DNA from 3 places in the Pseudidiomarina fusca genome. Region 3 is predicted to be linked to each of the others. Evidence: predicted binding sites of a transcription regulator. Region 3 holds the regulator's gene; each other region holds the start of a gene.
The links. The regulator LexA, encoded in region 3, represses DNA repair genes until DNA is damaged. The targets are predictions, from matches to a motif close to TACTGTATNNNNATACAGTA.
Positions count from the first base shown of each region.

Region 1: the regulator LexA is predicted to act here: its motif matches at 1,182-1,201, upstream of recN (DNA repair protein RecN).
Region 2: the regulator LexA is predicted to act here: its motif matches at 1,214-1,233, upstream of NOG12_RS00805 (YebG family protein).

Region 1 is NZ_JANFPJ010000006.1:81,390-83,664, forward strand. Features, by position in the region: gene grpE (nucleotide exchange factor GrpE) at 1-47, opposite strand, end outside; gene nadK (NAD(+) kinase) at 222-1,112, shown strand; gene recN (DNA repair protein RecN) at 1,215-2,275, shown strand, end outside.
Region 2 is NZ_JANFPJ010000001.1:169,078-171,352, forward strand. Features, by position in the region: gene NOG12_RS00795 (methyltransferase) at 1-857, shown strand, start outside; gene NOG12_RS00800 (DUF3149 domain-containing protein) at 945-1,106, shown strand; gene NOG12_RS00805 (YebG family protein) at 1,259-1,528, shown strand; gene NOG12_RS00810 (catalase family peroxidase) at 1,598-2,275, shown strand, end outside.
Region 3 is NZ_JANFPJ010000021.1:46,151-48,425, reverse strand. Features, by position in the region: gene coxB (cytochrome c oxidase subunit II) at 1-351, opposite strand, end outside; gene NOG12_RS10335 (hypothetical protein) at 647-1,075, opposite strand; gene lexA (transcriptional repressor LexA) at 1,072-1,689, opposite strand; gene plsB (glycerol-3-phosphate 1-O-acyltransferase PlsB) at 1,835-2,275, shown strand, end outside.

The sequences.
Region 1 (2,275 bases), on a different contig from region 3:
TCTAGCTCTGGCTGCTGTGGGTTCTGTGCTGCATCATTTTTAGTCATGTTTGGCTACTCTCACTGTCATGGCACTTGCGTGACACTTACGTGGCACTATCATCAATTCACAACCAAAATGTTAGTTGGTGTGATATAACTTAACTTGCAGCTGTTAATGGGGGCATCTAACCTCGATTCAAGAGTTGCGTTACAAAAAACCGCAGAATTACAGGGAAATTTATGTCGCAGCGTGACCATCAACCGTTTCAAACCATCGCCTTGCTGGGCAAAGTTAATCACGAAGCTACTCGTACCACCTTATTCACTCTAGAACAAAGCCTACTCAAGCTGGGTTATCAAGTGATTATTGAGAGTCGCACTGCCGAGCAGCTAAGTGGTACTCAAGCGCGCGTGATGTCGCTGTTAGAGCTAGGCCAACACGCCGATCTGGCGATTGTTGTGGGTGGTGATGGCAACATGCTTGGTGCGGCACGAATTCTTTGTGATTTCGATATCGGGGTGATTGGCGTGAATCGCGGCAACTTAGGTTTTCTAACGGACCTTGACCCTGACCATGTGCTTGAGCAACTCAAAGCAGTATTAGCCGGCGACTACCAAACTGAACAGCGCTTTTTGCTACAAACCGAAGTCATCCACCATGGCCAAACTAAGGCCGTAGGACGCGCTATTAACGAAGTAGTACTGCACTCAGACAAAGTGGCTCACATGATCGAATTTGAAGTGTACGTGGATAATCAGTTTGTCTATTCACAACGCTCGGATGGTTTGATTATTAGCACCCCCACCGGCTCTACTGCCTATTCGTTATCTGGCGGCGGCCCTATCGTCGTTCCTAACCTCCATGCCATTAGTTTAGTGCCGATGTTTCCACATACCTTAAGCAGTCGCCCGATTGTGGTCGATGCTACCAGTACCATCAAGCTGCGGGCAGCGACAGATAATGATGATCTACAATTATCCTGCGATGGCCATGTGCGCATGAAAGTTGCTGCCGGCGACGAAGTCATTATTCAGCAGCACCCCCATAAATTATGCTTAGTGCACCCGCACGACCACAGTTATTTTAGAGTGTTGCGCAACAAGCTAGGCTGGGGTAGCCGACTGTTCTAGTGGCTTGGCTTAGGCGCTGCTGCAGAATTTTTAGGCAGCACTTGCATTACTGTATAAATACTGTATAACTACTGTATATTATCACAGTATCTGAGGTGACCTATGTTGCTCCATTTGCATATTCGTAATTTAGCTGTTGTACGTCATTTAGACATAGACTTTGCTGCAGGCATGTCTGCCATTACTGGCGAAACTGGCGCCGGAAAATCCATTGCCCTCGATGCCTTAGGTTTATGTTTGGGCGACCGTGCTGACGTTGAACTCATTCGCACAAGCGCTGATAAAGCTGAAGTAAGTGCAAGCTTTCAACTCGGTGCCAGCGCTAGCCCTGCCATCCAGTGGCTAGCAGAACAAGAGCTAAACGAAGAAGCTGATGCCGATGCCAGCCACATAAGTTGTGTCATTCGCCGCGTGATTACCCGCGAGGGCCGCTCCAAAGCTTGGATCAACGGCCGCCCTGCTACCGTGGGCCAACTCAAGCAACTGGCGCCACTGTTAGTCAACATTCATGGTCAGCACGAACACCAATTATTGACCCGACCGGAGCATCAGTTGCAATTGCTTGATGCTTACGCCCGTCACCAACAACATCTAGATGCGGTGCAGCAGGCCTATCAGCAGTGGTACCAACTGCGCAAACAACAAAAGCAGCTACAACAGCAGCAACAAGATATTGCCGCACGCAGTCAGCTGTTGCGCTACCAAGTCAGTGAGCTGAACGAGTTTGCTCTAGGCGAAGACGAATACGCAGAACTAGAGGCGCAACATAAGCGTTTGGCCAATAGTGCCAGCCTCATTGAAGATTCTGGCTTCGCCCTCAATGCCATCTTTGATGGTGAACATAATAACGCCTACAGTTTGTTGCAAAACGCCCTAACCCGGTTAGAGCAACAACTAGAGACCGATGCTAATTTGCAACAAGCGGTACGTTTGCTCCGCGATGCCAGTGTGCAAGTGGAAGAAGCAGCACGTGAACTGCGTGATTATCAAGACCACATTGAACTTGACGATGAGCAATTAGCTAACGCTGAACAACGGGTTACCCAAACGCTACAGTTGGCTCGCAAGCATCAGCTCGACCCAACTCAACTTTATCAGCACCATCAACAATTAGCGCAAGAGTTAGCAGATCTCGAGTCCATGCAGAGCGCATCTGAACACAT
Region 2 (2,275 bases), on a different contig from region 3:
ATTTGCCGCAATCTCAGTTACCTTTGCTAGAGTGGTGTGCAGGCAAGGGCCATTTGGGACGACTGGCTAGTTTTGTACAACAACGCCAAGTTGTCAGTGCCGAGTGGCAACAGAATCTGTGTGAGCAGGGGCAGAAGTTAGCGCAGCAATGGCAGTTACCCCAGCAATTTGTGCCAATTGATGTGCTGTCGGCCGCAGCGGCAAAACTCTTGCAGCCGAAGCAACATGCGGTGGCACTGCATGCCTGCGGGCAACTCCATCTCAGCCTATTGCAACAGGCTGTTACTCGCGAAACCGAGTTCATTAGCCTAGCACCTTGTTGTTACCATCTTATTCATGATTCACACTATCAGCCGCTCTCGACGCAAGCCCAGCAGCAAAACCTGCACCTAGCTAAGTTTGATCTGCAACTCGCAGTGCAAGGGCAGGTTACCGCTGGGCGACGTATTACGCAGCTACGGCATACCGAAATGCAGTGGCGGATGGCTTACCATGCGCTCTACCAGGATCTGCAGCAGCAAGTTAACTATCGTCCGCTGGCCTCGGTGGGTAAGCATTGGTTTAGCGGCGAGTTTGCTGATTTTGCGCAGTGGGCTGCGGCTCAGCATCAGTGGCAGCTACCAGCTAAGGTGGATTGGCCATTCTATTTAGATCGTGGTCGGCAGTTAGCTTTACATGTAGCCCGGTTAGATTTAGTGCGGCACGTATTTCGACGTCCGTTAGAGTTATGGCTGTTGCTAGATAGACTGGAATTCTTGCGTGAGCATGGCTATCAGGCTGAATTAAGTGCCTTTTGTGACTATCAGACAACGCCGCGTAACGGTTTAATCACGGCGCAAAAAATAGCTGCGAGTTAACTCGGAAAAATACTTGATGTAGATCAATATTTACTCTGCCAATTACTTCTATCATGACCTTAATAAAACCCCACAAGGAGTATGGTCATGAACCTTCTAAAAGAATTTTTTACTGATCCCGTTATCTTTTTCAGCTTTACTGGCTTAGCGATTGTGATTGGTATGTGTATATTTTATGCCATCTTCTTTATTACCAAAGCTGCAGAAGCCGAGGCTGAGCAAAACAAAAATCTTAAGCCAAAAGTTTAAGGCCCCAAAGATTGTCTTGTTGCTTGAGCCAGTGGTAGCCGTGCGCTAACGGATACCGCTGGCTTTTTTTATCTAAATGACGTTGTTACTTGCATCGCTGCGACTCGTACTGTATAAATAAACAGTATTCTATATAACGAGGAATTTCTTCAATGGCTGTAGTCACTCAATTTGTGGTTGTACGCGATGGGGCTGAGAAAATGACGTTTACTTCAAAAGCTGAAGCCGATGCTTATGACAAAATGCTAGATATGGTGGATCGCCTGATGCCGTTATTGGCAGCAAGCGGTGTTGTTACCGAAGAACAGCAACAAGAAGATTTAGCACTTTATATTGCGCAGCAGCGCGAACACATGCTGGTGGCCTTAGGTGCTAAGAAACCGACCAAGCCTAAAGCTGTGAAAAAGTCCGAAGCAGCGTGATCTCCTGCTAGTCAAGTTACGTAGTGAGGTCTATAGTGCTCTTCTCATGCAATGTTAAAAGGCCGTTCTATGTTAACTCGAGTTTCTTTCATTGCTGCAGCTGTTGCTGCGGCTTTTGCTACCCTATCAGTGGGCGCCATAGCAGCCGATCAACCAGCTCAAGCTAATCCTTATGCAGCACCGCAAAGCGCCTCTGCCACAGACTTTATTGAAGTTTTTGCAAAACTAAATGGCAAAACACCAGGTTATCGCAAAGGACATGCGCGCGGAGTCTGTGCTGCTGGTGAGTTTGTCCCAAGTGCGGCGGCCCAACAACGTTTTGCTACCCCTCTATTTGCAGTGGATAAAGCACCACTCATCATGCGTTTTTCGATGGGCGGCGGTAATCCCAATGCTGATGAGCGTCGTGGCGCACGTGGATTAGGTATTCAATTTCAATTAGATGATAATCAATTTCATCACATCGCGGGATTAACGGTGCCACTCTTTGCGGGTAAGAACCCTCAGCAATTTTTAGGGCTATTGCAATGGAGTGCCAAGATTCAAGCGGGTGAAGCAACCCCAGCTGATCTTCAAAAATACTTTGCAGCCAATCCAGAAATGCAAGCACAACGCGAGTGGTCGCAAGGTCGCCAGGCTTCTGCTGAGTATACCTCGTCCAATTATTATGGCATTCATGCCTTTTTCGCCGATCAACCCAATGCCGCTGCGCAAGCGTTTCGCTGGCAACTAGAGCCGGTTGCGGGT
Region 3 (2,275 bases):
GACGTCAGATTCACTGGTGTCTTCCATAGCAATGAGTGTTGACGTTGCTGGAATAGCCATACCTATCAAAATTAAGAAGGGGATGACCGTCCAAGCAATCTCAACTTTCACGTTTTCATGGAAAGTGGCTGGTTTAACCCCCTGCTTTTTGCGGTGGGCTATCATGGACCAAAACATGGCCCCAAAAACTAAGAGACCTATCACACAACAGATATAAAAAATGGTCATGTGTAAGTCATAGACGCGATTACTTATCTCAGTAACGCCTTGAGTTAAGTTTAATTGCGACGATTGTGCGCTTGCAGCAAATGGAATGCTCGCAAGTAAGCTAGTGATGAGTCTCGTTCTCACGCGACAGCTCCTCTCATTCTTCCGACGCGGTAACCGCGATTACACCGAAGTGCTTGCCTGAAGAACAAAGAGGTGAGTAGAAAAAGGAACAGCATTTCCTTCGAAAATCGCTTTCCCCACTAACCCTTTGTTGTTGTGTATCAATATTTGTTTTTATTTATTGTGTTAGCAGTTAATGCCTGATCAAAATACCACCTTCTGCACAAATTGCCACCGCAAAAGTTAAGATTTTTTTATTTAAGGATAAAAAAAGGGCTGCCATCACGGCAGCCCTATCAAATCCTTCACGGCAGATTTAGTGGAGTGGGGTACGTGAAGGTTGTTCATCAAAGATGAAACTGTGGGTATGGCTAACTTTACTTGCCATTTTTAAACGTTGCTGAGTACGCGGTGCTAATTCACCTAACCAGCTTAAAACAATGCTGCTAGTGCCTGCGAGTAGGGCTTGTTCAGTTGCCCATTCGCGCTCGTCTTGATTGCGTCCGCAGACCCATCGAATGCGGGTACGACTGATCCCGGCTGCAACTAATTTTTCTACGACATCTCTTGTCGCACCGATAACAGTCACCCATTGGTGAGAACGCAATGACAGGGCATGTAAACGCGGCAACAAGGCCTCTAAGGATGAACTTGTTGCAGTTGCTTCAAGCTCACTAGCCCAAGTATCAGGTGTTACTTCGTGGACTGCTGATAACATATCGTGGTGATAAAATTTGTTTCTCATAACCATGCTCCATTGCGAATCACGCCTACAGCTAACCCTTCAATCGTGAAAAACTGTGAGGTTAAATCGACTTTAATCGGGGCGAATTCGTCGTTTTCGGGATGTAGGAAGATAACATTGCCGCGTCGCTCAAAGCGTTTCACCGTCACCTCATCTTCAACGCGGGCAACCACTATTTGGCCATTACGAGCTTCTTGAGTTTTGTGAACAGCTAGTAAGTCGCCATCGAGAATACCGATATCTTTCATGCTCATACCGTTAACGCGTAACAGGAAATCAGCCGCCGGGTGAAACAGGTTTTGGTCAACCTGAACGTGACTCTCAACGTGCTCCTGCGCCAAAATAGGTTCACCTGCGGCTACTTGACCAATCAGTGGTAAACCGCTTGGAGCTTCGTCTTCTGCCTCCATTAACTGGATACCTCGAGACATGCCAGGCATCATCTTAATCACGCCTTTTTTGGCTAGTGCTTTCAAATGCTCTTCGGCTGAATTAGCGGAACGAAAACCCAAGCGCTCAGCTATCTCAGCACGGGTGGGTGGCATACCAGTCGCATCAATATTGTCTTTGATTAAAGTCAGAATTTGTTGCTGACGAGGTGTTAACGGACGCATATGTTTACCTGTTTATCTATACAGTAATACTGTGAGTATATACAGGTGTTTTGGAATCGCAACTTTTTTGTGCAATTTTTTTCTATCAGACAAATTCAAACAACAATGATATTCTTTAAGGGTTTCATTTTGTCGAGGAAGGTTCATGAGTCTAAAAGGCTTTTGGCGCAGCCTGTTGCACTGGCCAGTGCGTTGGTTAACACGCTTTGAGATTATTGTTGATGAGTCGGTACAAGGGCTAAAGGGCAGCGACCACGTGGTGTATGTGATGCGCAGTGTGTCCAATGCCGACTTATTGGTGGCCCAACGAGCGTTGCGTGCAGCGGGCTTACCTGACCCTACCCAGCCGTTATTGTTAAACGGTAACGAGTATGCGCGGGTCATGTATTTAGATCAGACCGACCAGCATAGTGCTCAACAGGCGATTAAGGATTTCGAACAGTTGCTTAATGCCCATCAACAGGATCGAAGCTTGGCGGTTTCCTTGGTGCCAGTAGGATTATTTTGGGGGCGCCAAGCCGGTCAGGAGCGACGGCAGGGGCGCACCATGATTGCAGATGTGGATAACCCAGGGCATTGGCGTAAA